4 regions of the Streptomyces sp. NPDC085460 genome follow, and region 1 is predicted to be linked to each of the others. Evidence: riboswitches for the same ligand, from Rfam matches in the RefSeq annotation. Region 1 holds a riboswitch; each other region holds the start of a gene.

Region 1 (6,999 bases):
TGTCGAGGAGCCTGCTCTTGCCGAATTCGGTCATGTTGGCGAGCAGGGGTACGTCGACGGCCTTGCGGAAGGCTTCGAACTCGGACTCGTCGGCGAGGGCTTCGGGGAAGATCGCGTCGGCGCCGGCGTCCACGTAGGCCTTGGCCCGGTCGATGGCGGCGTCGAGGCCCTCGATCGAGCGGGCGTCGGTGCGGGCCATGAGGAGGAAGTCCGGGTCGCGGCGGGCGTCGACGGCGGCGCGGAGCCGCCGGATCATCTCGTCGCTCGGCACGACGGTCTTGCCGTCGAGGTGTCCGCAGCGCTTGGGGTTGACCTGGTCTTCGAGGTGGAGGCCCGCCAGGCCCGCGTCCTCCAGGAGTTGGACGGTGCGGGCGGCGTTCATGGGCTCGCCGAAGCCCGTGTCCGCGTCGATGAGGACGGGCAGGTCGGTGACCCGCGTGGTCTGCGCGGCGCGGGCGGCGATCTCGGTCGAGGTGGTCAGGCCGATGTCGGGCAGACCCAGGTCGGCGGCGAGGACGGCTCCGGAGAGGTAGGCGGCTTCGAATCCGGCTTCCTGGATGAGCTTGGCCGAGTATGGGTTGATGGCGCCCGGGATCCGCAGCAGCCGACCGGAAGCGAGCTGCTCGCGGAAGTGGCGGCGGCGGGACGCGGGCGTGGTGTGCGTGTGGAGCATCAGAACAGGCCCTTCGGGAGGCCCGCGTCGTACGCGGCGACGACGTCCGTGTCGACGGCCGGGAAGAGGTCGGCCAGTCCGGCGGTGTCCAGCTCCGCGAGGCGGGCGGCAGTCTCCAGGAAGCGGTCCTGGTCGGCGGGCGTGACGATGCCGTCGGTGAGCGTGCGGAACTTCGCGGTGTAGCCGGCCCGGTCGAAGGGGCGGGCGCCGGCGGGGTGGGCGTCGGCGACGGCGAGCTCGTCCTCGATCACGGTGCCGTCGTCGAGGGTGATCACGGCGCGGCCGCCGAAGGCCCGGCGCGCCGGGTCGGGGTCGTGGTAGCGGCGGGTCCACTCGGGGTCCTCGACGGTGGAGATCTTCTGCCACAGCTCGACCGTCTCCGGGCGCTGGGCGCGCTCGGGGGCGTAGGAGCGCTCGTGGTGCCAGCCGCCGTCCTCCAGGGCGACGGCGAAGATGTACGGCACCGAGTGGTCGAGGGTCTCGCGGCTGGCAGTCGGGTCGTACTTCTGCGGGTCGCCGGAGCCGGAGCCGATCACCTGGTGCGTGTGGTGGCTGGTGTGGAGCACGATCGAGCGGACCTTGTCCAGCGGCCCGGCCTTCTCCCGCAGTCCCCGGGCCAGGTCGATGATCGCCTGGGCCTGGTACTCGGCGGAGTGCTCCTTGGTGTACGTGTCGAGGATCGCGCGGCGCGCTTCGCCGGGCTCGGGCAGCGTCACGGTGTAGGAGGCCTCGGGGCCGTCGAGCATCCAGGCGAGGAAGCCGTCCTCACCCTCGTAGATCGGCGAGGGCGACCCCTCGCCGCGCATGGCCCGGTCCACGGCCTCGATCGCGGCCTTCCCGGCGAAGGCCGGGGCGAACGCCTTCCAGCTGGAGATCTCACCCTTGCGGGACTGCCGGGTCGCGGTCGTGGTGTGCACGGCCTGCTGGATGGCCTGGTACACGGTCTCGGTGTCCAGGCGCAGCATCGCTCCGACGCCGCCGGCGGTGGCGGCGCTGAGGTGGGCGACGTGGTCGATGCGGTGGGCGTGCAGGCAGATGCCCTTCACCAGGGCGACGTGGATCTCGTAGGCGGCGGTGATGCCGCGCAGCAGGTCGGCCCCGGAGCGGCCGGTGTGCTGGGCGACCGCGAGGAGCGGGGGGATGTTGTCGCCGGGGTGGGAGTAGTCGGCGGCCAGGTAGGTGTCGTGGAAGTCCAGCTCGCGTACGGCGGTGCCGTTGGCCCAGGCCGCCCACTCGGGGGAGAGCAGGGTCCCGGCCGGGAGTCCGAAGGCCGAGGCGCCCGGAGCCGCCCGGTGGCCGGCGGCCTGGGTTCGGGCGACCGCGACCGGGCGGCGGCGCAGCGACGCGACCGCGACCGCGACGTTGTCGATGATCCGGTTGATCACCATCTCCGATGCCTCGGCGTCGAGGTCCGGCGCTTCCTGGGTGCCGGTGGCCACGACGGCCAGCTTCCAGGCGAGCTGCTCCTCGCGGGGCAGGCGGTCGGCGCTGGGGTGGACGCGTACCTGGTGGTCGATCACGGGACTCCTCGCGGCGGGTGCGGTGGATGGCGTGTACGTCAGCGAGTCTTCCCCGCCGACAGGGGGCGGATCGAGGGAGCCACTGTGCGTAATCCGTCCATGCCACAGCTGCGAAACTGCGAATCTTGCGAAATCTGCGGATGCTACCTTCACATGAAGGGGGCAGCAGGAGAGGAGCCTGATTCGCATGGGACGGGCCGCCGGAAGGAAGATCTACGCGCACGCGAAACTGCGCAGGCTGCGTCGCGAGCGGGGCATGAACCAGGTCGAGCTCGCGCGCACCCTGGGTCTGTCCACCAGCTACCTCAACCAGATCGAGCACAGCCAGCGTCCGCTGACCGCGCCCGTGCTGCTTCGGATCGCCGAGGTGTTCGGCATCGATCCGGAGTTCTTCTCCGAGGCCGAGGAGGAGCGTCTGGCCACGGACCTGCGGGCGGCCCTCGGGGACGAGGCTTGCGGCGCCCCGATAGCGCAGGACGAGATCGCCGACGTGGCCCGTGACCATCCGGAGGTGGCCCGCGCCCTCGTCACCCTCCATCAGCGCTACCGGGACGCCTCCGAACGGGTGGCGGCCCTTGCCTCACCCGAGGACACCGCGGGGCTGCTGCCCGCCGAACCCCACGACGAGGTACGGGACTTCTTCTACGCCCACCACAACCACTTCGCCGCCCTGGAGACGGAGGCCGAGGCGATCGCCGAGGCCCTCGGCATCGGCCGCGCGGGCCGCGCGGCGGACGCCCTCACGAAACGTCTCACAGTCGGGCACGGCATCAAGGTGCTCCGGTCGGGCCCGGAGCGGTCGGCCGACGCCCGTCGCTTCGACGCGGACAGCGGCGTACTCCTGATCTCCCCCTGGCTCAGTGAAGGGCAGAGCGCCTTCCAACTCGCCACGCAGCTGGCGTTCCTGGAGCACGGGGCGCTCCTCGACCAGCTGGTCGACGCGGCCGCGCTCACCTCACCCCAGGCGGAGGGTCTGGCACGCATCGGCCTCGCCAACTACTTCGCCGGCGCGGTCCTCATGCCGTACACCGCCTTCCACACGGCGGCCGAAGAGCTCCGCTACGACATCGAGTTGCTCCAGGCACGCTTCGGCGTCGGATTCGAGACGGTCTGCCACCGGCTGAGCACGCTCCAGCGCACCGGCCGCCGCGGGGTGCCCTTCTCCTTTCTGCGGGCCGACCGCGCGGGCAACATCTCCAAGCGGCAGTCCGCCACCGACTTCCACTTCTCACGTCTTGGCGGCACCTGCCCGCTGTGGACCGTGTACGAGGCGTTCTCCGCGCCCGGCCGGATCCTCACCCAGGTGGCCGAGATGCCGGACGGCAAGAAGTACTTCTGGATCGCCCGGACGGTGGCCAGGGGAGGATTCGGCCACCACGCGCCGCGCGCCGACTTCGCCGTCGCGCTGGGCTGCGAGCTGCGCCACGCGCCACGCCTGGTCTACGCGGAGGGAATCGCCCTGCACAACCCCCGCGCCGCCACCCCGATCGGTCTGGGCTGCCGGATCTGCGAACGCCAGGACTGCGCCCAGCGCGCCCGGCCGCCCGCCGGCGGTGTCCTCGCCGTCGACCCCGACCGGCGCGCCCTGGTGCCGTACCCGGTGGTGTCCGAGCGCTGAAACCGTGCGGTTCGCCGCCCGGCGTCCCTCCTCACTCCGGCCATCTGTCTCATTTCATCGTCCGTATGGTGGACACGGGCTCGCCGCTGGGAGACCGGCACCCTAGTCTGGCCGGGCAGCTGGTTCGCCCCGTCCGCCAGGCGGGATGCGTCGTAAGAGGGAACCCGGTGGGAATCCGGGACTGCCCCGCAGCGGTGAGCGGGAACGACCGCCGTCATACGCACTGGGACCGGACAACGGTCCTGGGAAGCGACGGCCAGTAGGTGCCCTCCGGGAGGAGAGCGTGCCCGCGAGTCCGAAGACCTGCCCGTTGCCCGCACGCGGACGATTCCGCGCGCGGCCATTCCGGTGACCTCGTGGGCGGGTCGGCGTACACAGCGAGCGGCGTGCACGGAGTCTTCCCGTGACATGGTCCGCGCGTTTTGTCGTTCCCTTCGCGTCCGCGTCTCGTCATCCGGGATGTTTCTGGACACATCTCGCGAAGGAGAGTTCCGTGACAGCGAAGCCCGCAGCCGCGGCAGCACGAGCCACCGTGTACGGCTACCCCCGCCAGGGTCAGAACCGCGAACTGAAGAGGGCCGTCGAGGGGTACTGGAAGGGCCGCATCACCGCCGACGCCCTCCGGACCACCGCCGCCGACCTGCGCCGTTCGAACTGGCAGCAGCTGGCCGACGCCGGCATCCACGAGGTTCCGACCGGTGATTTCTCGTTCTACGACCACGTCCTGGACACCAGTGTCATGGTCGGCGCTGTCCCCGCGCGCCACCGCGCCGCCGTCGAGGCGGACGCGCTCGACGGCTACTTCGCCATGGCCCGCGGCACCCAGGACGTCGCGCCACTGGAGATGACCAAGTGGTTCGACACCAACTACCACTACCTGGTCCCCGAACTCGGCCCGGACACGGTCTTCACCGCCGACTCCGCCAAGCAGGTCGCCGAGCTGAAGGAAGCGCTCGCCCTCGGCCTGACCGCCCGCCCGGTCCTCGTCGGCCCCGTCACCTACCTCCTCCTCGCCAAGCCCGCCCCCGGCGTGGCCGACGACTTCGACCCGCTCACCCTCCTCGACCGGCTGCTCCCGGTCTACGCCGAGGTCCTCGCCGACCTGCGCGCGGCGGGCGCCGAGTGGGTCCAGCTCGACGAGCCCGCCCTCGTCCAGGACCGCACCCCGGCCGAACTGAACGCCGCCACCCGCGCCTACCGCGACCTCGGCGCGCTCACCGACCGGCCCAAGCTGCTCGTCGCCTCCTACTTCGACCGGCTCGGCGACGCGCTCCAGGTGCTCGCCTCAGCCCCCGTGGACGGCCTCGCCCTCGACTTCACCGACCGCGCCGCCGCCAACCTCGACGACCTCGCGGGCGTCGGCGGACTGCCCGGCAAGCGCCTGGTCGCGGGCATCGTCAACGGCCGCAACATCTGGATCAACGACTACCAGAAGTCCCTGGCCACCCTCGCCACCCTGCTCGGTCTCGCCGACCGCGTCGACGTGGCTGCCTCCTGCTCACTCCTGCACGTCCCTCTGGACGCGACCGCCGAGCGCGACATCGACCCGCAGATCCGTCGCTGGCTCGCCTTCGCCCGCCAGAAGACCACCGAGGTCGTCACCCTCGCCCGCGGCCTCGCGGGCGGCACCGACGCGATCAGCGCAGAACTGGCCGCCAACCGGGCGGACCTGGCCTCCCGTACCGGCTCCGCCATCACCCGCGACCCGGCCGTACGCGCCCGCACCGCCGCGATCACCGACGCGGACGGCCGCCGCTCCCAGCCGTACGCCGAGCGGGCCGCCGCCCAGCGCGCCCACCTGGGCCTTCCGGTGCTGCCGACGACGACCATCGGCTCCTTCCCGCAGACCGACGAACTCCGCGTGGCCCGCGCCGACCTGCGCGCAGGCCGGATCGACACGGCCGGATACGAGGAGCGGATCAAGGACGAGATCCGCGAGGTCCTCTCCTTCCAGGAGAAAACCGGGATCGACGTCCTGGTCCACGGCGAGCCCGAACGCAACGACATGGTGCAGTACTTCGCCGAGCAGCTCACGGGCTACGTCGCCACGCAGCACGGCTGGGTGCAGTCGTACGGCACCCGCTACGTCCGGCCCCCGGTCCTCGCCGGGGACATCTCCCGCCCCGAACCGATGACGGTGCGCTGGACCACCTACGCGCAGGCGCAGACCAGCAAGCCGGTCAAGGGCATGCTCACCGGTCCGGTCACCATGCTCGCCTGGTCGTTCGTCCGTGACGACCAGCCGCTCGGCGACACGGCCCGCCAGGTCGCCCTCGCCCTGCGCGACGAGGTGAACGACCTGGAGGCCGCGGGCACTTCGGTCATCCAGGTCGACGAGCCCGCCCTGCGCGAGACGCTTCCCCTGCGGGCCGCCGACCACGCCTCCTACCTCGACTGGGCGACCGAATCCTTCCGGCTCTCCACCAGCGGTGTCCGGCCCGACACCCAGATCCACACGCACATGTGCTACGCCGAGTTCGGCGACATCGTCCAGGCCATCGACGACCTCGATGCCGACGTCATCAGCCTGGAAGCCGCCCGCTCCCACATGCAGGTCGCCGGTGAACTCGCCGAGCACGGCTACCCGCGCGAGGCCGGTCCGGGTGTCTGGGACATCCACTCCCCCCGCGTCCCCAGCACGCAGGAGGCCGCCGCGCTGCTGCGCAAGGGCCTGGAGGCCATCCCCGCCGAGCGGCTCTGGGTCAACCCCGACTGCGGACTCAAGACCCGCGGCTGGACCGAGACCCGCGCCTCTCTGGAAAACCTCGTCACCGCCGCCCGCGAGGTCAGGGCGGGACTGACCGCCGACAACGGCTGACACCCCCGCAAGCCCGGACCGGACGCTTCGCCGTCCGGCCCGGGCGACCCGCCGGACAGCAGCGGCACGGCCTGGCCATCACGAAACGCGGGTGACGAAGGGTGCTCACGTGGCGAAGCCGAAACCCCGGCACATCACCGTCGACGGGCAGCCCATGGTGGCGCTGACACCCCAGGAATACGCCGCCCTCCTGTCCATGCGCCGTCAGGTCGGGGCGCTGGGATCCCGGCTGCGTATCGTCCGCGAGACGCTCAAGGTCACGAACGACCTGTTGTCGGCGCTGGTCACCGCACTCGAAGCGGAGCGCGTCACCGGGTGCGGGCCGGCCGCGGACGCTGGGCGTCCGGTGACCGCGCTGCTCTCCTCGGCA
Region 2 (6,999 bases), on a different contig from region 1:
GCCGTGCGGCCGGCGGCGACCAGCTCCTCGTACAGGCTCCGCCGGGGCTCCTGGCCGGAGCAGAGGACGATGGTGTCGACCGGCAGCAGCTGAGCCTCGCCGTCGACGGTGAGGTGCAGGCCCTCGTCGTCGATCCGGTCGTAGCTCACGCCGGCGACCATGGCGACGCCGCGGTGCTTGAGCTCGGTGCGGTGGATCCAGCCGGTGGTCTTGCCGAGTCCGGCTCCGACCTTGGTGGTCTTGCGCTGGAGCAGGTGCACCTGGCGCGGCGGCGCGTTCCGCTCGGGCGTGCGCAGTCCGCCCCGGTTCTCGTAGGAGGTGTCGACGCCCCACTGGCGGAAGTACGTCTCGGGGTCCTGGCTCGCGCCTTCGCCGCCGTCGGTCAGGAACTCGGCGACGTCGAAGCCGATGCCGCCGGCGCCGATGATCGCGACCCGCTCGCCGACCGGAGCGCCGTCGCGCAGCACGTCGAGGTAGCTGACGACGCTGGGGTGGTCCTGGCCCTCGATGCCGGGGGCGCGGGGGGTGACGCCGGTGGCGACGACGACCTCGTCGTAGCCGTCGAGGTCGGCGGCGGTGACGTGGGTGCCGAGGCGGACGTCGATGCCGTGCTCGGCGAGCTGGACGCGGAAGTAGCGCAGGGTCTCGTCGAACTCCTCCTTGCCGGGGACCCGCTTGGCGACGTTGAGCTGTCCGCCGATCTCGGCGGCGGCGTCGAAGAGGGTGACGGAGTGGCCGCGTTCGGCCGCCGACACGGCGCAGGAGAGGCCGGCGGGTCCGGCGCCGACGACGGCGATCCGCTTGGCGAGCCGGGTGGGGGAGAGGACCAGTTCGGTCTCGTGGCAGGCGCGCGGGTTGACCAGGCAGGAGGTGATCTTGAGGTTGAAGGTGTGGTCGAGGCACGCCTGGTTGCAGCCGATGCAGGTGTTGATGGTCTCGGAGCGCCCGGCGGACGCCTTCCGCACGAAGTGGGGGTCGGCGAGGAAGGGGCGGGCGAGCGAGACGAGGTCGGCGCGGCCGTCGGCGAGGATCTCCTCGGCGACCTCGGGGGTGTTGATGCGGTTGCTGGTGACCAGCGGCACCGACACGGCGCCCATCAGCTTCTTGGTCACCCAGGTGTAGGCGCCGCGCGGGACGGAGGTGGCGATGGTGGGGATGCGGGCCTCGTGCCAGCCGATGCCGGTGTTGATGATCGTCGCGCCCGCGGCCTCGATCTCCTTGGCGAGCCGGACGACCTCCTCCAGGGTGGAGCCGCCGGGGACGAGGTCCAGCATGGAGAGCCGGTAGACGACGATGAAGTCGGCGCCGACGCGCTCGCGGATGCGGCGGACGATCTCCAGCGGGAAGCGGACCCGGTTCTCGTACGAGCCGCCCCAGCGGTCGGTGCGGTGGTTGGTGGCGGCGGCGATGAACTCGTTGATGAGGTAGCCCTCGGAGCCCATGACCTCGACGCCGTCGTATCCGGCCTCCTTGGCCAGCTCGGCGCAGCGGGCGTAGTCCTCGACGGTCCGCTCGACCTCGGCGTCGGTCAGCTCGTTCGGGACGAAGGGGCTGACGGGCGCCTGGATCGGGCTCGGCGCGACCAGGGCGGGGTGGTAGGCGTACCGGCCGAAGTGCAGGATCTGCATCGCGATCCGGCCGCCCTCGGCGTGCACGGCGCCGGTGATCAGCCGGTGCTCGGCGACCTCCTCCGCGGTGGTCAGCTTGGCGCCGCCGTCCCACGGCCGGCCGGCCTCGTTGGGCGCGATGCCGCCGGTGACGATGAGGCCGACGCCGCCGCGGGCCCGCTCGGCGTAGAAGGCGGCCATCCGCTCGAAGCCGTGCTCGGTCTCCTCCAGGCCGACGTGCATCGACCCCATGATCACCCGGTTGGGCAGGGTGGTGAAGCCGAGGTCGAGCGGGCTGAGCAGATGCGGGTACGGGGTCGTCGCGGTCACGGGGGCGCCTCCTCGCGCAGGGATCGTCGCACCCTTTTGTAGGCGACCCGCCACCCCTTATGCAACTAGTTGCAGAAGGGTGGGGGTGTGATGGTTACTACGCGGTAGGAAGGCTTGACTCACTTCGCCTACGCTCACGCCGTGGAAGCGACACTCACCCACGACGGCGCCGCCTTCGTGAACTTCCGGCACTTCGCCTTCGCCGAGCCGCACGCGCACGCGTACCGGTGGCTCGACGTGAAGCGATTCCGTCTCCCCGACCCGTCCGTCCCCGACCCGTCCGTCCCCGACCCGTCCGTCCCCGACCGGGCCCTCCTCGCCGCGCTCGTCGCCCACGAGCAGTTCCGCGACGACTACGCCGGCGGCGGAGTGGACCCCGGGGGCACCCGCCACGGCCCGTACTGGCTCCGCCTCGTCACCCCCGAGGCGTACGAGTCCATCGGCCGGGACGGGGCGACCCGGCTCCTGGAGACCTGGGCCGAGCGGTACGGCCCCCTCCCGGACGCGCTCGCCGAAGCGCTGCGCCGCGAGGCGTACGAGCCGCTGGCGGCGGCGGACTCCGTCCACCACCTGAACGGCCTCGGGAAGGACGCGTACCACGACTGGGCGAGCGTCCACGGCGAGTTCCACGAACTCGTCCTCGTCGACCGCGCGGCCCGCCGCCTCACCCTGCTCGTGGCCGCCGACGACTGAACGCCTCCGACGCTCAGCCCACGCCGTCCGGGGGCCCGGTACGCGCGCTCAGCCCACCCGCTCCAGCAGCGCGTCCAGGTCCTCCGCCGTCCGGGGGCCCGGTACGCCCTCCGGCAGCAGCCCCCGCGACCGGAGCAGCCGCTCGACCGAGACCGCCCACGGCCGCCGCAGCCGGGCCGCGCCGAGCAGGGCCTCGTCCGCGAGCAGCTCGCCCGCCGGGCCCGTGCGCAGTCCGGCGGGGGAGAGCACGGCGGCCTCGTCGGCCCACCGCAGCGCCAGGTCCACGTCGTGCGTGGCCATGACCACCGTGGTGCCCGCCGCCCGCAGCCGCTCCAGGGTGTCGAGCAGCCGCTCCTGCCCGTGCGGGTCCAGGCCCGCCGTCGGCTCGTCCATGATCAGCACCCGGGGGCGCATCGCGACCGCGCCCGCGATCGCCGCCCGCTTCCGCTGCCCGTACGACAGCAGGTGCGTCGGCCGGTCCGCGAGCGCGGTGATGTCCAGCGCCTCCAGCGCCTCGTCCACCCGGAGCCGCACCTCCTCCTCCGGCAGCCCCAGGTTCATCGGCCCGAACGACACGTCCTGCGCCACCGAGGCGGCGAACAGCTGGTCGTCCGGATCCTGCACCACCAGCTGCACCGACGTCCGCAGCCGGGTCAGCCCCTTCCGGTCGTACGCCACCTCCGCACCGTCCAGGAGCAGCGCTCCCTCCCCGCAGCGGAGCCCGCCGCTGAGCAGCCGCAGCAGCGTGGTCTTCCCGCCGCCGTTCCGCCCGAGCAGCGCGATCGCCCGGCCCTCCGTCACCGCGAACCCGACATCGGTGAGGACGGCGGGACCGTCCTCGTACGCGAAACCCGCGCCCACCAACTCCACCACCGGGACGGGGACCGTCATGGCAGGAACCTTTCCAGTACGAGGGTGAGGGCGACGAGCCCCCCGAGCAGACCGGCCGTCGCCGCGAGGAACGGTCGCGAGACCGGGGCCCCGGGCAGCAGCACCCGCAGCGTCCCGTCGTAGCCGCGCCCGGCGAGACCGGTCTGGAGCCGCCGCGCCCGGTCGAAGGCGCGGACGAACGAGGTCGCGCCGAGCCCGGCCAGCGACCGCCAGACGGCCGCCCGGGTCGTCGCCCCGAGCCGCGCCGCCTGCGCCTGCCGCACCTTGGCCTGCGCGTCGAGCAGCAGGAACACGATCCGGTACATCACCAGGGCCACGTCCACCACCGGCGCCGGCACCCCGGCCCTGACCAGGCGCGGCAGCACGTCCGACACCGGTGTGGTGAACGCGAACAGCAGCACCCCCAGTGAGGCCGAGGCCGTCCGCAGCAGCAGCTCCCCGGCGTGCGCCGGCCCGTCCGGGGCCCAGGCCACGACGCCGCCGGGGCCGCCCACCGCGAACAGCAGCGGGACGGCCCCGGTGACGCAGAAGCCCAGCGGGATCCGGAACGCCCGCCACAGCTGCCGGCCCGGCACACCGGCCGGGCCGAGCAGCACGGCGAGCGTGGCCGCCGCGACCAGGGGCGCGCCCGGCCACGGCGGCAGACACACCGCGCACAGGGTCAGACCGAGACCGAGCGCCGCCTTCTCCGCCGGATGGCGGCGGCGCCAGCGGCTGCTGTGCGCCGCCGCGTCGATCGGCAGCATCGGCGGTTACGCCTCCGCGCCGGGTGCGCCGCTCTCCTCGCGGGCCGCCGCCCGCTCCTCGCCCTGCCGACGGCCGCGCCGCACCCCGAAGTAGTACGCGAGGACACCGGCGCCCAGCGCCGCCTGGAGGGCGAAAAGCGCCGACTCGATCTCGCCGGACGGCGGCTCGTACAGCGGGCTGAACCACGGCTCGTAGTCCGGCTTGATCTCGGTGATCGCCGTCTCGGCCTCCGCGTCGGCGCCGGCGAACGGCTCCTCCTTGTGGTCGCCGAGCCCGAGCGCCAGCGGCACGACGGCGAGCACCGCCACGAGCGCGAGCAGCAGGGTGTTGATCTTCGCGTTCCGGCTCATCACGCCGCCGCCTCCTCGCGTCGCTTCGGCTCCGTCCGGGCGAGCACGCCCAGACGCAGCAGGTCACTCTTGCTGGCCTGCATGAGCAGCCGCACCACGAGGACGGTCAGCAGCCCCTCGCTCACGGCGAGCGGGATCTGCGTCACCGCGAAGATGGAGCCGAACTTCGCCAGCGAACCGGCGATGCCGCTGCCCGGGTCGGGGAAGGCGACGGCCAGCTGGACGCTGGTCACGCAGTAGGTGGACAGGTCGGCGACGAACGCGCCGAAGAAGACGCTCACCATCAGGGGCGCCCCGGACCGCTTCAGCAGCACGTAGGCGCCGTATCCCGCCCAGGGGCCGACGATCGCCATCGAGAAGACGTTCGCCCCCAGCGTGGTCAGCCCGCCGTGGGCGAGCAGCAGCGCCTGGAACAGGAGCGTGATGGTGCCGAGCACCGCCATGATCGGCGGCCGGAACAGTATGGCGCCCAGACCCGTACCCGTAGGATGGGAACAACTGCCCGTCACGGACGGCAGTTTGAGCGCGGACAGGACGAACGTGAAGGCGCCGGCGGCGCCGAGCAACAGCGTGGACTCGGGGTTGGCGCGCACCTCGCGGGTGAGCGCCCGGACGCCGTGGACGACGAACGGAGCCGATGCGACGCCCCAGGCGGCCGCATGGACGGGGGGCAGATACCCCTCGGCGATATGCATGATCGGGAGACCCTCTCCAGCACCTCGTGGATGGACAACGCGCCCTGGCCGGTCTCCTGGCTGACGGTCATGACGCCCGACTCCGCCTTCCCACCCCGCGACGGTCTCCCGCGGCGGAGCAGTGGCTTCCCCGAGGGGAAGGAGCCGGACCTCCCGATCACAGTGGCGAGGGCCGCACCGGTACTGCACCGGTTTCCCGAACACCAAGGCGCTGTGACATTAGTGTGTTGACCTGCTTCATCACAATGCGGGGTCGGTCACTCGCGCTCGGACATCCTCGCCGGGCCCGGTGGCGCGGGACCCGTTGTCAGACCCTCGCACTAGCGTGGAACGCGTCCTAGTGCTTGCTGCTGCTCGGACGAGGGCGCCCCGGCGGCGTGGAACCCAGCCGGGGCGGCCCCCTCTCCCCGTCTCAGACCTTGCGGTAGGCGTACGCCTCCGACGCCGCGGCCGTCACCGCGTCCAGGCCGCCGCCGGCGCTCGCCGTCACCAGGGCGGCCACCGCGCCCTCCACGAAGGGGGCGTCCACGAGCCGGGTGCCCTCCGGGAGTTCGTCGCCCTCCGCGAGGAGGGCCTTCACCGTCAGGACCGCGCTGCCCAGGTCCACCAGGACGGCCACGCCGGCCCCCGCGTCGACGTCCCTCGCCGCCGCGGCGATCAGCTCGGAGCTCGTACCGAGACCGCCGTCGGGCGTGCCGCCCGCCGCCGCGACCGGTGCCAGGTCGCCGCCGCCGGCGAGCCCCCGGGCCAGCTCCGCGACCGCCGCCGCCACGGCGGCACTGTGCGAGACGAGCACGATCCCGACCCTCGCCCCGCTCATCCGGCCGCCCCCTCCGCCGCCTCCTCCGCCGCCTCCGCCAGCGCGGCGAACAGCAGCGCCGAGGAGGTCGCCCCCGGGTCCTGGTGGCCGACCGACCGCTCGCCGAGGTAACTGGCCCGGCCCTTGCGGGCGCGCAGCGGGACCGTCGCGAGCGCGCCCTCGCCGGCCGCGGCGCGCGCCGCCGCGAAGGACTCGGGCAGCGCCGCCACGGCCGGGACCAGCGCGTCCAGCATCGTCTTGTCGCCCGGTACGGCCCCGCCGAGCTGCCCGACGGCGGCGACGCCGGCCGCGAGCGCGTCCGCGAGCTCGGCCCGCGTCACCGCGTCACCGTCGCCGAGCGCCTTGCCGGCCCGGCGCAGCAGCGTCCCGTAGAGCGGCCCCGAGGCCCCGCCCACCGTGGAGATCAGCTGCCGTCCGGCGGCCACGAGGACCCCGCCGGGTGTCGCGGGCGGCTCCTTCGCCAGCGCGTCGGCGACGGCGGCGAACCCGCGCCGCAGATTGGCGCCGTGGTCCGCGTCGCCGATCGCCGCGTCCAGCTCGGTCAGCCGGCCCGCCTCCTGGTCCACCGCCGCCGCCACCGTCTCCATCCAGCGCACCGCGAACGCGGCACCGTACGCCTCCGTCATCGCCCGCTCACCGGCCCCAGCGCAGCGCGGCCGTCGACACCGGCGCGTCCCACAGCCGCAGCAGCTCCTTGTCGGCCGCGCACACGGTCACCGAGCACCCGGCCATGTCGAGCGAGGTCACGTAGTTCCCCACCAGGGTCCGCGCCACCGGCACCCGGCGCGCGTCGAGCACCCGCCGTACCTCCGCGTTGAACCCGTACAGTTCGAGCAGCGGCGTCCCGCCCATCCCGTTCACGAGCA
Region 3 (6,999 bases), on a different contig from region 1:
TGGAGGAGGCGGACGATGTCCGCCTTCCCCGCGATCTCCTCGTGGATCTCCCGGTGGAGGGCGGCCTCCCGGGACGCGTCGCCCTGTTCGACGCCGCCGCCGGGCAGGACCCAGTACTCGGGGATGCCGGGCCTGGTGCGGCGGATGCCTCGGCACGACGGACGAACACGGTCGCGTCGGTATCGACCACAGTCGTGTTCCTGGCCGCCAACGCCATCAGCATCGGATTCGCCGTCACCTGAGAGTTGTCCCGCGAAGTTCCCGGCTCCGGTCAGTGACCACCTGGAGCCGCGCCCACCGGGACGTCGCGTCGGGCGCGGGAGGGACGTTCGAGAGGGGTGAGGAAGTCCAGGGTGTCGAGCGGCTGGTCGGTGAAAAAGCGCAGCAGGAGTTCCGAGACCTCTCGGTGCCGCTCCAGGGCGGAAAGGTGGTCCGTTTCACGGACGAGGGTGAAGACGCTGTCCTCGATGCCGGCCGCGACGTCACGGCCGAGGTCGGGACGGGTGAGCGTGTCGTGTTCGCCGGTGAAGCACAGGGTGGGAATGCCGGTGAGGCCGCCGGCGGGCAGGCCCTGCCAGTCGATGACCCGGCGGGTCGACGCGTCATGCCGTTGGAATCCGTTCCCCTGGACGGCTGCCATGTCTCGGGCGAGGAGCCGGGTGACGGCGGCCCGGTTGCGTACCGGCCGGTCGGCGGGGGCCATGAGCGCGTCGACACTGCGGCGGGCGTAGCCGTCGGCGTCGCCGGACGCAAGCGCTTCGACCATCGCTTCGAGGCTCGCGAGCCCCTCGGGAGGATAGATCGGAGCGGCTCCCGTGAGGACGAGACGGGCGACGTGCCGCGGGTGCTCCTGGGCCAGTCGGTAGACGACGGGCACACCGTAGGAGACCGCGTACAGGTTCACCCTGCCGAGGCCGAGGCGTTCCAACAGGTCCGTCAGGACATCGGTGAGGAAGTCGAATCCGTAGGAGGCCGGCAGCGCGTCGGCCCCGCCCGAACCCGGGAGGTCGACGCTGACCAGGGTGGCCGCTTCGGCCCAAGGCCGTTCGAGGCGGCGGTAGGAGTACATGTTCTGGAAGGCGCCGCCGATCACGACGATCGGTTCCGTGCGGGGCGCCGGGTTCTCCACCACTCGGCACTGGTAGCCGAAGCCGGAGAAGGCGAAACGATGCACCTGGTCAACAGGCATACGAGAAGGCTCCAAAGACGGGAAACGCTTACCGCGATCAACGAGTCACCCACTTGATGGATCTTGTCCGCTGCCCACCACCACACGATCGGGTCACGGCCTGGGCGCATGTGGCAGCGGCACGAACCGCCACGGACACCGTCCCGATTCGTTGCCAGCGTGCGGCCTCCGGCCCCCGCCGGAGCCACGACCGCTTCACCGACACACGGGAGCAGGACATGTCCGCGACCTGGGACACGGCATCGCCCGACGGCACCCGCTTCGTCAGCTACGCCGAGACGCTCCTCGACGTGCTGGGCGAGCATCCCGATCGCCCCGTGGTGATCACCGCGGACCGCATGCCCGTCTCCGCGGCCGAACTCCGGGAGACGACCATCCGACTGGCCCGTTCCCTGGCCGTACGCGGTATCGGTCCGGGCTCGACCGTCGCGCTCCTCACCGGCAACAGCGCGGAAGCGCTGGCCGCACGCCACGCCGCCACCCTGGCCGGCGCCCGTCTGGTCTACCTCTACGACATGCTGCCGCCCGACTCCCTCGCGCACATCGTCCACAGTGTCGAACCCCGACTCCTGCTCGTGGACTCAGTCCGTCACGCGGACATGGAGCGGCTCCTGTCCCTCGTGCCCGCATCGGCCGTGGCGACGCTCGGTCCGGGGCCACGCGGCCGGGACCTCGCCGACATCATCGCCGAAAGCAGCCGTCTGGCTCCAGTGCCCCTCTTCATGGGGGCCGGCCCCGAGGACGACTGGTGCATCCGCCACACCAGCGGTACCACGGGCGTTCCGAAGGCCATCCAGGTGACGCACGGCCAGTACCGCAGCTGTCTGACGAACCTCCGGGTCGACGCGGGCGACCCACCCCGCTTCCTCGCCTGCACCCCCCTCTCCCATGTCGCCGGGCTCTGCGCCGACCTGACGCTGCTTCAGGGCGGAGCGGTGGTGATGCAGCACGCGTTCGAACCCGGCGCCGTCCTCTCCGCGATCGAGCGCGAGCGCATCACCCACACGTGGCTCCTGCCACCCCTCCTGAACCGGTTGCTCGACCATCCCGCCCTCCCTACGACCGACGTGTCCTGCGTCGAACGGATCACCTACGGGGGCAGTCCGGCCGCACCGGCGAGACTGCGACAGGCGGAGGAGGTCTTCGGGCCCGTGCTCCACAGCTGGTACGGGCAGAGCGAAACCCTCGGACTCACCGAGGTGAGCCCTGAGGAACACAGGGTGGTCGGGCGCCACGGTCAGATCACCGTCGGTCGACCCATGGCCGGCGTCGAGCTCACCATCCGCGACGAGCGCGGTGAACCCGTACCCGCGGGGACGCAGGGGGAGATCGTCGCCCGCTCCCCGGGGATGATGTCCGGCTACTGGAAGCAGCCGGAGCTCACGGCGGAGGTCATGCGGGACGGCTGGGTGCGGACCGGCGACGTCGGATACCTCGACGAGAGCGGTTATCTCTTCCTCGTCGACCGGTGCAACGACATGATCAAGGTGGCGGGCGGGGGCATCTACCCGAGCGAGGTCGAAGCGGTGCTCCTGACCCATCCGGCCGTCGCCCAGTGCGCCGTCTTCAGCGTGCCCGACCAGGATGCGACCGAGCACGTGCACGCCGCCGTGGTGCCCGCCCGGGACCACGACATCACCCACGACGAGATCCATGCCTTCGTCACCGCCCGCAAAGGCGACCAGTACGCACCGACCGTGGTCCACCTGCTGGCCGACATCCCCCACACGTCCGTGGGAAAGCCCGACCGGCGCAGGCTCCGAGCGCTGCTGAGCTGACGATTCCCTTTCCGACTGCGGTACGGAGATGCCGTGCCTGCCGCAGGGCTGTGCCGACTTCGGCCGGCGGCCCGAGGGTGTTGACGACGAACCGACGCGCGCCGGGCCGGTCCTTCGTGAGCGCGTCGATCAGCTCGACGTCGGCGTAGGCGGTGAACCGCCGGCCGGAACCCAGCCGGATCACCAGCGCCTGTGCCGCGAGGTCCCTCTCCACGTGGTGCGGGTCCGGGACGGTTCTCATGGTGACGTCCGCATGGTGGGATCTCGTCACCGCTGGGCTCGTGCGCGGCTAGGGTGGCGTCCGCAGCTGGTTCGTCCCGTCATCCAGGCGGGAACGTCGTAAGAGGGAACCCGGTGGGAATCCGGGACTGCCCCGCAGCGGTGAGCGGGAACGACCGCCGTCATACGCACTGGGACCGGAGAACGGTCCTGGGAAGCGACGGCCAGTAGGTGCCTGCCTCGTCAGAGGCCGGTGTGCCCGCGAGTCCGAAGACCTGCCCGTTGCCCGTACGCGGACGTACTCCGCGCACGGCCATTCCGGTGACCTCGTGGGCGGGTCGGCGTACACGGCGAGCGGCACGTGCGGTGTTCCACCGCGGCGTGAGCCGCGCGTTCCGTCGTATTCCTTCGCGTCCGCGTCCCCCGCCGGGATGTTCCGGACACAAACTCGCGAAGGAGAGTTCCGTGACAGCGAAGCCCGCGACCGCGGCAGTTCGAGCCACCGTGTACGGCTACCCCCGCCAGGGTCCGAACCGTGAGCTGAAGAGGGCGATCGAGGGGTACTGGAAGGGCCGCGTCACCGCCGACGCCCTCCGGGCCACCGCCGCCGAGCTGCGCAGGTCGAACTGGCGGCAGCTGGCCGACGCCGGCATCACCGAGGTGCCCACCGGCGACTTCTCGTCCTACGACCACGTCCTGGACACCAGCGTCATGGTCGGCGCCATCCCCGCCCGGCACCGGGAGGCCGTGGCCGCCGACGCCCTGGACGGCTACTTCGCCATGGCCCGGGGCACGCAGGACGTGGCGCCCCTGGAGATGACGAAGTGGTTCGACACCAACTACCACTACCTCGTCCCCGAACTCGGCCCCGACACCGTCTTCACCGCCGACTCCTCCCGGCAGGTCGCCGAGCTGAAGGAGGCCCTGGCCCTGGGGCACGCGGCGCGCCCGGTGCTCGTCGGCCCGGTCACCTACCTCCTGCTGGCCAAGCCCGCGCCCGGCGTCGCCGCCGGCTTCGACCCGCTGACCCTCCTGGACCGGCTGCTGCCCGTCTACGCCGAGGTCCTCGCCGACCTGCGCGCGGCGGGCGCCGAGTGGGTTCAGCTGGACGAGCCCGCCCTCGTCCAGGACCGCACTCCGGCCGAGCTGAACGCCGCCGCCCGCGCCTACCGCGATCTCGGCACGCTCACCGACCGGCCCAAGCTGCTCGTCGCCTCCTACTTCGACCGGCTCGGCGACGCGCTCCAGGTGCTCGCCTCAGCCCCCGTGGAGGGCCTCGCCCTCGACTTCACCGAGCGCGCCGCCGCCAACCTCGACGACCTCGCCGCGGTCGGCGGACTGCCTGGCAAGCGCCTGGTCGCGGGCATCGTCAACGGCCGCAACATCTGGATCAACGACTACCAGAAGTCCCTGGCCACCCTCGCCACCCTGCTCGGTCTCGCCGACCGCGTCGACGTGGCGGCGTCCTGCTCGCTCCTGCACGTCCCGCTCGACGCGACCGCCGAGAACGACATCGACCCCCAGGTCCGGCGCTGGCTCGCCTTCGCCCGGCAGAAGACCGCGGAGATCGCCACCCTCGCACGCGGCCTCGCCCAGGGCACCGACGCCATCGCCGCCGAACTGGCCGCCAACCGGGCCGATCTCGCCTCCCGGGCCGAGTCCCCGATCACCCGCGTCCCGGCCGTACGCGCCCGGGTCGAGGCCGTCACCGACACGGACGGCCGGCGCTCCCAGCCGTACGCCGAGCGCGCCGCCGCCCAGCGCGCGCATCTCGGCCTGCCGCTGCTGCCGACCACCACCATCGGCTCCTTCCCCCAGACCGACGAGCTCCGCGTCGCCCGCGCCGACCTGCGCGCCGGCCGGATCGACACCGCGTCGTACGAGGAGCGCGTCAGGGACGAGATCCGCGAGGTCCTCTCCTTCCAGGAGAAGACCGGGATCGACGTCCTGGTCCACGGCGAGCCCGAACGCAACGACATGGTGCAGTACTTCGCCGAGCAGCTGGACGGCTACGTGGCCACCCAGCACGGCTGGGTGCAGTCGTACGGCACCCGCTACGTCCGGCCGCCGGTCCTGGCCGGCGACATCTCGCGCCCCGAGCCGATGACGGTCCGCTGGACCACCTACGCCCAGGCGCAGACCGCCAAGCCGGTCAAGGGCATGCTGACCGGCCCGGTCACCATGCTGGCCTGGTCCTTCGTCCGCGACGACCAGCCGCTCGGCGACACCGCCCGCCAGGTCGCCCTCGCCCTGCGCGACGAGGTGAACGACCTGGAGGCCGCGGGCACTTCGGTCATCCAGGTCGACGAGCCCGCCCTGCGCGAGACGCTTCCCCTGCGGGCCGCCGACCACCCCGGGTACCTCGCCTGGGCGACCGAGTCGTTCCGGCTCACCACCGGCGGGGTCCGGCCGGACACCCAGATCCACACCCACATGTGCTACGCCGAGTTCGGCGACATCGTCCAGGCCATCGACGACCTCGACGCCGACGTCATCAGCCTGGAGGCCACCCGGTCGCACATGCAGGTCGCCCGTGAACTCGCCGCCCACGGCTACCCCCGCGAGGCCGGGCCCGGCGTCTGGGACATCCACTCCCCGCGCGTCCCGGACGCGGAGGAGGTCGCGGGGCTGCTGCGCACCGGGCTGCGGGCCATCCCCGCGGAGCGGCTCTGGGTCAACCCGGACTGCGGCCTGAAGACCCGCGGCTGGACCGAGACCCGCGCCTCCCTGGAGAACCTCGTCGCGGCCGCCCGCGCCGTACGCGAGGACCTGCCGGCCGACAACGGCTGAGGCCGCACGGGCGCCCCGGCTCCCGGCCGCCACCGGCGGCTCGGGGAGCCGGTCGGCGCCGGCTCCCCCGCAGCGCGAAAGGGTGCGGCGGAGACAGCTCCGCCGCACCCTCTCCTCCACAGGCCACCGGGCCCCTCAGCCCGGTGGGCGGCGCCGGGGTCCCTGGTCCCGGCCGTAGGTGTGGAACCCGCTGCCGGCCTTGCGGCCGAGCAGGCCCGCCTGCACCATCCGCGACAGGAGCGGGGGTGTGGCGTACAGGGGTTCCTTGAATTCCTCGTACAGCGACTCCGCGATGGCGGCGACGGTGTCGAGGCCGATGAGGTCGGCCAGCCTCAGGGGGCCCATCGGGTGGGCGCAGCCCAGCTCCATCCCGGCGTCGATGTCCGCCGCGGTGGCGAAGCCGGACTCGGCCATGCGGATCGCGGAGAGCACGTACGGGATCAGGAGGGCGTTGACGACGAATCCGGCCCGGTCCCGCGAGTGGATCGGTGTCTTGCCCAGGGTGTCGCGGGCGAACGCCTCCACCGTGGCCACGGTGTGCGGCGAGGTGTGCAGGGAGGAGACGAGCTCCACCAGCGGCAGGACGGGGACCGGGTTGAAGAAGTGGAGGCCGACGACCCGGTCCGCGCGGCCGGTGGCCATGCCCAGCCGCATCACGGGCAGGGACGAGGTGTTGGTCGCGAGGATCGCCTCCGGATCGGCGACGATCTTGTCGAGGGCGCCGAGGACGGCGATCTTGGCGTCGGCGTCCTCCGTCACGGCCTCGATGACGAGCCGGCGGTCCGCGAGGTCGTCCAGGTCGCCGGTGAAGACCAGGCGGGCCAGGGCGTCCTCCGCGGCGAGCCGGTCGAGGCCGCCGCGCCGGACGGCGCGCTCCAGGGAGCCGGCGACGCGTTCCCGCGCCGCGCGGGCGGCGGTGGCGTCGGCCTCGCAGACCACGGTGTCGAGTCCCGCCCTGGCGCACACCTCGGCGATGCCGGCGCCCATCTGGCCGCCGCCGACGATGCCGACCCTGTCGATCGT
Region 4 (6,999 bases), on a different contig from region 1:
GGTCGGCGTCGTTGAGGATCTCCACCGAGACGCTGCTGCCCGCCGCCGTCGCCCTGGCCCGCGGCAGCGGCAGGGGCATGTCCCAGGTCTCGATGAAGACCTCGCCGGAGAGCGGCCGCCCGAGCTTGTTGCACTCGACGAAGACGTAGTCCATGCTCACGACGTTGGGCGTGAGCCCGCTGCTGTAGCACTCCGAGGCCGAGAAGTCGGCGACGAGGGGCATCTCGTGATTGAGGAGCTGCGCCTCGGGGAAGTGCCCGCCGCCGGCCGACGAGTTGCTCGTGAACAGCTGACCCTTCCTGGTGCTGACCACCATGATGAGCCCGTGGCCGTCACTGACGCCGTTCCCGAAGGTGTTGCCGCTGCCCAGCGTGCTCGGGAAGACCTCCATGTCACCCTTGCCGAGCCCGCCGTCCTTGAAGCGCACGGCCTCGACCAGCAGGTCGGCCGCGGCGACGTAGTTCAGGGCCAGGACCTCGCTGTCGCTGTCCATGCCGATCGGTACGTGGAACGAGCCGCCCTTGTCCACGATCGGCTTCTGGTAGCCGGGGCGCGGCGCGAAGCCCTGCTCCCGTACGGGGGTGAGGTCGATCGGCTCCGGCGTGCCGAAGGTGCGTCCTCCGTCGCGAGAGGTGAGGAGCGCGGGCACGAGCCGGTCTTCTCTGAGGAGGTCCACCCGGGCGACGACCTCGTCGTCCATGATGCCGAAGGACACGCCCCCGACCGTGGGCTCCTCCACGACGACCTGCTCCGGCCCCGGCTCGGAACCCTCGAACCGCCGGAGGAAGATCCGTCCCGTGTCGCGGCACTTGTAGCCGAGGACGCCGAAGGGCGGCTCCTCGGACTGGACGAGCCCGATCGGCACCTGGCTGTAGGCGAAGAACGGGAAGTCGACGTTCCGCGCCTCGGTCTCGACGCGGCGCCCGTCGTGCCAGAGTTCGCCCTTGCCCTCGGGCCGGGACACCCAGGTCGCGCAGACCCGCCCGGTGTGCTTGTTCAGGCTGATGTGGTAGCGCCAGATCGGCCCCTCGGCGAGGGTGTGACGTCCCCGCTGGACTTCCGAGGCGGCGGGCTGCAGGTACTCGCTGAGGAGCAGGCGCTGCCCCTCCACCGTCGCGGCCCAGGTGAGGCGCCGCATGTCGTCACGCAGGACGAGCACCTGCGGGCCCTTGAAGTAGCGCGTGCTGTCCGTCGAGCGGGCGATCCGCCGTCCCCCGTGCACGTTGCCCTCGGGCAGCCAGTGGCGGGGGACGATCTCTCGCGGAAGGGGCTCGCCGTCGAAGAAGCGGTCGTCGAGGGCCTGGCTCGGCGACCTGCGCCAGTGCCCGTGTCGTTCCGTCAGCTCGTCCTGCTCCGCCCGGCTCACAAAGCGCATCGATTCCTCCACCAGCTCAGGCGGCCGAGGACCGTTTCCCCGGCCGGGCATCCTCGCGGCGAGCAGCCGGGATCATCGCTCGACCGCCCGCGCCGTAGGTCCGGCCAGTATTGGCGCCCGCCCTGGGATGCGGTGCTCAGCGTGACGACGGCATGGCGCGGAGTACCTCTCCTGGGCTGAAGGGGCGGCCGGGCGCGTCTCCCCGTGAGGCCCTCCGCCGGCTCAGTCCACGTCCCAGGTGACCGGCAGGCGGTGGACGCCGTAGATGCTCATGTCCGTGCGCAGCGGCACCTCCTCGGGCGGTACGCCGAGGCGCAGGGTGGGGAACCGGTCGAGCAGCGCGGGGAGGGCGACGGTCAGTTCGACGCGGGCCAGTTGCTGGCCGAGGCACTGGTGGATGCCGTGGCCGAAGCCGAGGTGTCCGGTGGCCTTGCGGCGCAGGTCGAGGACGTCGGGGTCGGGGAAGCGCTCCGGGTCGCGGTTGGCCGCTTCGAGCGAGAGGGTGACGGACTCGCCCGCCCTGATCGTCCGCCCGGCCACGTCGGCGTCCTCCAGCGCGGTCTTCACGGTGGTGTGGGCGACGGTGAGGTACCGCATCAGCTCCTCCACGGCCTGCGGGGCGAGGTCCGGGTCGGCGCGCAGGGCCTCGGTCTGGTCGGGGTTGCGGAGCAGGGCGAACGTTCCGTGGGCGATCATGTTCGCGGTCGTGTCGAGCCCCGCGGCGAGCAGGAAGCCGCCGATGCCGACGAGTTCCTCCTCGGTCAGGTCGGAGTCCTGGGCGAGGTCGCCGAGCAGGTCGTCGGAGCGTACGGCGCGTTTGGCGGCCACCAGCCCGGCCATGTACTCCTGGAGCCCGGCCATCGCCCCGTACCGCTCCTCGGGCGTCACGTCCTGGGACATCAGGGTGTGGGCGTGGTGCTGGAAGCGCCCGCGGTCGGCGTAGGGCACGCCGAGCAGCTCGCAGATCATCAGCGCGGGGACGGGCCGCGCGAACGCCTCGACGAGGTCGGTCCCGGGCCCGCTCCGCTCCAGCGCGTCCAGGTGCTCGGCGGTGATCTCCCGCATCCGCTCGGTGAGTTCGCGCATGCGGCGCACGGTGAACTTCCCCGCGAGGATCCGCCGGAAGCGGGTGTGCTCGGGCGCGTCCATCCCGGTCATGTCGCCGACGGGCGCGGGCGGGAGCGGGCCCTCGGGTGCGCCGGGGAAGGGGTAGTGGATCAGCTCGAACCGGGAGCTGAACCGGGGGTCGCCCATGAGGGCGCGGACCGTCGAGTAGCCGGTGGCGAGCCACCCCACGTGCCCGTCGGGGTACGTCATCCGGGCCAGGGGCGCCGCGTCGCGCAGCTCCGCCAGACCGGCGGGCGGGTCGAAGGGGCAGCCCGCGGCGCGCTCGGTCGGCAGCGTGACGGGCTCGGTCGGGAGCGTGTCGGGCTCGGTCGAGGTGCGGGGGGTCGTCGGTTCGTGCTGCATGGGTCCTCCGGTCGAGAGAGCGAGTGCGGTGAACGCGTGTGCGGGCCGGCCGGGTCGGCCGGTGGTGCGGGCAGGGGCTGCCCGGCCCGGGGGTCAGGCGGCGCGGCGGAGTGCCGCGCGGTCGACCGGGGCCGAGGCGGTCGCCGTGACGGCGCGCAAGGGGCGGCGAAGGGGAGTGGGGGCGGGGGTCGCGGCTCGCGAGCGGTGGCGCGCGAAGACGAGCAGGCGCAGTACGGCGAAGCGTCCGACGCCGGCCAGTGCGGAGGCGGCCAGGTAGACGGTCTGCCGGAGCATCGCGTCGGGCGCCGCCGCCAGGTGCTCCAGGACGAACATCGCCAGACAGGTCACGACATACGCCGCCGCGGCCGAACCGGCGGACTGCGCGTGCTGGCGCCGTGTCGCGCGTCCGCCCGTGCCGAAGGTGAAGCGCGCGTGCAGTTCGGTGGAGAGGACCGTGGAGACCACGGTGACCAGGGCGTTGGCCAGCACCCAGGGGATCCAGGCGCCCAGCGCCGTCACGGCGAACCCGGCGGCCACCCCCACTCCGCCGCCGCAGAGCACGAAACGGGTGAAGGCGGTGGCGGTGCCGGGTGCCGCCTGCCGTCGGCTCCGCGCTGTCGGCATGGCCCGACCCCCCTCTCCATGGCGAGCGTCGCGAGGTGCGCATCCCTCGACTCGGACCACCGAGGAATGTGCCGCCAGTGGTGCCATGATGGCACATAGATGGCGCCAGTGTCTTCATGATTTGGCATCACGTGGCGCGTCAGGCCGAAATCGGCCCCTTGGGGTGGGGTCGAACCCGCGTGGAGCTGGGGTTTTCGTGTGGCATCGCAGTGGTGCCACTTTTGCGCCACGGCGCACGGGACGCGGGTCGACGCCTTTCCGCTCGCACGCGCGGCGGCCGCCCGGGCGGGAGGGTGAGGCGTGGGCGGCGTGGGTAGCACTGGGGGCGGGGCAGGCTCTGTCCGGGTGGGCCCGATCCGGCGTACGCGCGTTCGGTTAGGGTGACCTTGCCGGGTGGCTTCCGCTCGGTGGTGGAGGCGGGTTCGCGTGCCGGTACGGTGGGGCTCGGGGCACGCGACGGGCAGAGGCGGAGCGCAGGTGACAGGCGGAGACCGGGCTGGTGCCCTTCGTGGGGCCACGGTGGCGGGACGCGCGCGGCTACTGACCGGGACGAGGCGTCGTGGGTAAGATCGCGATGACGGCCGCGACTCTCTACGTGATCGTCCTGCTCAGGGCCGGAGGGACCTTCGCCGTCGGCTGGCTCGCCGGCGCCGGCGCCCGCCGCAGCAGGTTCGCCGAGCGGATCTCCTCCGCCAAGTTCCAGCGCGTCGAGACCGCGATCCAGCGGTGGGGCGCCCCCGTCGTGGCCGTCTCCTTCCTGACCGTCGGCTTCCAGACCGCCGCCAACTTCCTCGCCGGCACCATGCGCATGCCGCTGCCGCGCTACCTTCCCGCGCTGTTCGTGGGCGGAGCGGCCTGGGCCCTGATCTACGCCACCGTCGGGATCGGCGCGCTCGCCGCTCTGGGCGCGCTGTTCGCCCGGCACACGGCGCTGGGCGTGGCCGGGGTGGCCGTCCTCCTCCTCGGGGCGTGCGGGCTCGTGGCGTACCGCAGGCGACGCGCGGCGACGACCGCGCCGGACGCGGACGAACCCGGCCTGTCCTGACGACCGGTCCTGACAGCCTGTCCTGACGACCGGGCGCGTCCAGCGCGGTCCCCGCCGGGATCAGGAGACGCCGGCGTTCACCACGTGCAGGGCGGGAACCGGGCGGGGGGAACCCTCGGCGTCGATGGCGACGAAGGTGAGGAAGGCGGTCGCGACCTCCGTGGCCGGGCCGGAACTGTTCCAGCGCTCGGCGGTCACGCGGACGCCGACGGTCATCGAGGTCCGCCCGGCCCGTTCCAGACCCGCCTCCACGCTGAGCAGGTCCCCGGCCCGGACCGGGGCGAGGAAGGTCATCCGGTCGACCGACACGGTCACCGCCGGTCCGTCGGCGTGACGCCCGGCGGCGGCCGCGGCGGCGTCGTCGATCAGCTTCATCATGACGCCACCGTGGATGGTGCCGTACAGGTTGGTGTCGTGCTCGCTCATGATGTGGGCGAGCACCACCCGGGAGTCGTCCGGGGTCTTGGCGGGTCGGGGGGATGCGGAGACGGCACGATCGGCCACGTCAACTCTCCTTCGCGAGTCGCGGCGGTGCGGCACCGCGCGCACGGGTCGCCGGCGCGCGGACAGTGGGCAGGTCTTCGGACTCGCGGGCACGCCCTCCGGATCTCCACCCGGCGGACCCCTACTGGCCGTCGCTTCCCAGGTCCTCCCCGGACCCAGTGCGTATGACGGCGGTCGTTCCCGCTCACCGCTGCGGGGCAGTCCCGGATTCCCACCGGGTTCCCTCTTGCGACGCCGTCCGTCACGGGATCCCCATGCCGTTCGGGCCAGGGGGAGGACGGGGGCGAACCAGCTGCACCCGCCAGCGTACGCGCCGCCGCCGCCCGCGCGGACCCTCCCCCTGTCCCGCCCCGGCTACTCCGTGCGCAGCGCCGTGGCCGTACGGGTCCGGGCGGCCCGGGCGGCGGGGAGGAGGGCCCCCAGGGCGGCGATGAGCAGGCCGCCGAGGGCCAGCGGGAGGAGCTCGCCCGCGCCGTACACGTCGATGACGGAGGCGGGCAGACGCAGCCCCACGCCGTCGGCCATCGCCGGCAGGACCCGGCCGTGCAGCGCCACCCCGAGCGGTACGCCCAGGGCACCCGCGGCCGTCCCGGTCACGGCGACCGACGTGAGGACCATCGCCACGGTCTGCCGGGGGGTCATGCCGAGCGCCTTGTGCACGCCGATCTCCCGGAAGCGCTCCCGGGTGTCGAGCAGCACGCCGTTGAGGACGCCGAGCGCGGCGACGGCGACGAGGACCAGGGTCAGGAGCGCCGCCAGCACCCGGAGCGTCACGACCATGTCGCCGCCCGAGCGGAGCCCGCCGGTCCGAGCGGTGGCCCCCAGCGGCGCCAGACGCGCGTTCAGCGCCTCGACGTAGGCCGGTACGTCGGTGCCCGGGGCGACCGCGATGTGGTGACTGGTCGGCGTCGGGTCGGGGTGCGCGGGGGCGACGCTCGCGACGTCGGTGAAGACCTGCATGCCGTCGTTGCGCGGGTCGAGGACCTCGCCGACGATCCGTACCGTGACCGGCTCGGCCATCCCGCTCAGGGTGACGGTGTCGCCGACGCGGGTGCCGGTGGCGGTCAGGAACGGGGTCGGCACGACGGCCTCGCCGGGCGCGCCGAACCAGCGGCCCGACACCATCGTGTACCCGCCCCAGGACGCCTCGCCGGTGAAGGCGACCACCTCGACGAGGCCGGTCAGGCCGGACACCGTCGCCCGTACCGTCGTGGCGCTGTAGTACCGCCCGGTGCCGGGGGTCGCCGCGACCGCCGCGCCGACGGCCGCGGGATCGACCTTCGGCGGCGGCCCGGGGGCGGCCCCGGTGCCGGGAGGGCCGGGGGCCGGCCGGGGCTCGGGCACGGTGACGTCCGCCACGTCGTGGGTCTTGGCCTTCATCACCTCGCCGAGCGAGGCGCTCATCCCCACGGTGAACGTGACGGCGACGGCGCCGAACAGGACCGCCGTGCCCATGGCCAGCGCGCGGAGCGGCCGGGCGAAGGGGCGCATCAGGCCCAGGGCGACCGGCTGCGGCAGCGGCAGGCGCCCGGCCAGGCGGGCCGCCCGCCCCCCGCGCCCCGTCGGGGCGGCGCGTCCGACGGCGAGCGCGTCGACCGTGCGCAGCCGGCCCGCCCGCCGGGCGCTCGCCCACGCGGTCGCCGCCACCAGGCCGAGCACCCCGGTGACCACCGCCAGGTCGACCGAGGGCGCGACGGCCAGCGAGGAAGTGCCGTACACCTCCTCGGCCTCGGCCAGGACGGGCACCGCGAGCAGATGACCGGCGAGCACGCCGACGGCCGTGCCGACGGCGGCGGGCACCAGCGCCTGGCCGACGTACGCGCGGACGACCTGGGCCGGGGTGCAGCCGACGGCCTTCAGGACGCCGATCCGGCGCGTCCCCGTGCCGACCGCCGACGCGACGACGTGGCCGACGACGAGCACCGACATGACCAGGCCGAGCGCGCCGAACGCCATGAGGAACGGCACGTAGAGGGCGGTG

The links. Region 1 has a riboswitch for cobalamin ahead of metE (5-methyltetrahydropteroyltriglutamate--homocysteine S-methyltransferase). Riboswitches for the same ligand answer to the same signal wherever they lie in the genome.
Region 2: linked by a shared signal. The riboswitch ahead of ACIGHB_RS12085 (energy-coupling factor ABC transporter permease) and the one ahead of metE (5-methyltetrahydropteroyltriglutamate--homocysteine S-methyltransferase) in region 1 are both predicted to bind cobalamin.
Region 3: linked by a shared signal. The riboswitch ahead of metE (5-methyltetrahydropteroyltriglutamate--homocysteine S-methyltransferase) and the one ahead of metE (5-methyltetrahydropteroyltriglutamate--homocysteine S-methyltransferase) in region 1 are both predicted to bind cobalamin.
Region 4: linked by a shared signal. The riboswitch ahead of ACIGHB_RS12880 (acyl-CoA thioesterase) and the one ahead of metE (5-methyltetrahydropteroyltriglutamate--homocysteine S-methyltransferase) in region 1 are both predicted to bind cobalamin.

The regions. Positions count from the first base shown of each region.
Region 1 is NZ_JBITTO010000019.1:34,624-41,622, reverse strand. Features, by position in the region: gene prpB (methylisocitrate lyase) at 1-673, opposite strand, end outside; gene ACIGHB_RS32705 (MmgE/PrpD family protein) at 673-2,193, opposite strand; gene ACIGHB_RS32700 (short-chain fatty acyl-CoA regulator family protein) at 2,381-3,811, shown strand; cobalamin riboswitch at 3,915-4,137, shown strand; gene metE (5-methyltetrahydropteroyltriglutamate--homocysteine S-methyltransferase) at 4,305-6,629, shown strand; gene ACIGHB_RS32690 (hypothetical protein) at 6,739-6,999, shown strand, end outside.
Region 2 is NZ_JBITTO010000004.1:222,144-229,142, reverse strand. Features, by position in the region: gene ACIGHB_RS12110 (FAD-dependent oxidoreductase) at 1-1,937, opposite strand, end outside; gene ACIGHB_RS12105 (hypothetical protein) at 2,079-2,630, shown strand; gene ACIGHB_RS12100 (ATP-binding cassette domain-containing protein) at 2,679-3,521, opposite strand; gene cbiQ (cobalt ECF transporter T component CbiQ) at 3,518-4,267, opposite strand; gene ACIGHB_RS12090 (energy-coupling factor ABC transporter substrate-binding protein) at 4,274-4,618, opposite strand; gene ACIGHB_RS12085 (energy-coupling factor ABC transporter permease) at 4,618-5,313, opposite strand; cobalamin riboswitch at 5,342-5,564, opposite strand; gene ACIGHB_RS12080 (PTS-dependent dihydroxyacetone kinase phosphotransferase subunit DhaM) at 5,726-6,133, opposite strand; gene dhaL (dihydroxyacetone kinase subunit DhaL) at 6,130-6,759, opposite strand; gene dhaK (dihydroxyacetone kinase subunit DhaK) at 6,767-6,999, opposite strand, start outside.
Region 3 is NZ_JBITTO010000001.1:679,064-686,062, reverse strand. Features, by position in the region: gene ACIGHB_RS02940 (NUDIX domain-containing protein) at 1-146, opposite strand, end outside; gene ACIGHB_RS02935 (alpha/beta fold hydrolase) at 272-1,189, opposite strand; gene ACIGHB_RS02930 (AMP-binding protein) at 1,408-2,967, shown strand; cobalamin riboswitch at 3,259-3,484, shown strand; gene metE (5-methyltetrahydropteroyltriglutamate--homocysteine S-methyltransferase) at 3,652-5,976, shown strand; gene ACIGHB_RS02920 (3-hydroxybutyryl-CoA dehydrogenase) at 6,112-6,999, opposite strand, start outside.
Region 4 is NZ_JBITTO010000004.1:397,326-404,324, reverse strand. Features, by position in the region: gene ACIGHB_RS12900 (hypothetical protein) at 1-1,375, opposite strand, end outside; gene ACIGHB_RS12895 (cytochrome P450) at 1,598-2,845, opposite strand; gene ACIGHB_RS12890 (GtrA family protein) at 2,939-3,469, opposite strand; gene ACIGHB_RS12885 (VTT domain-containing protein) at 4,029-4,514, shown strand; gene ACIGHB_RS12880 (acyl-CoA thioesterase) at 4,575-5,018, opposite strand; cobalamin riboswitch at 5,090-5,246, opposite strand; gene ACIGHB_RS12875 (ABC transporter permease) at 5,373-6,999, opposite strand, start outside.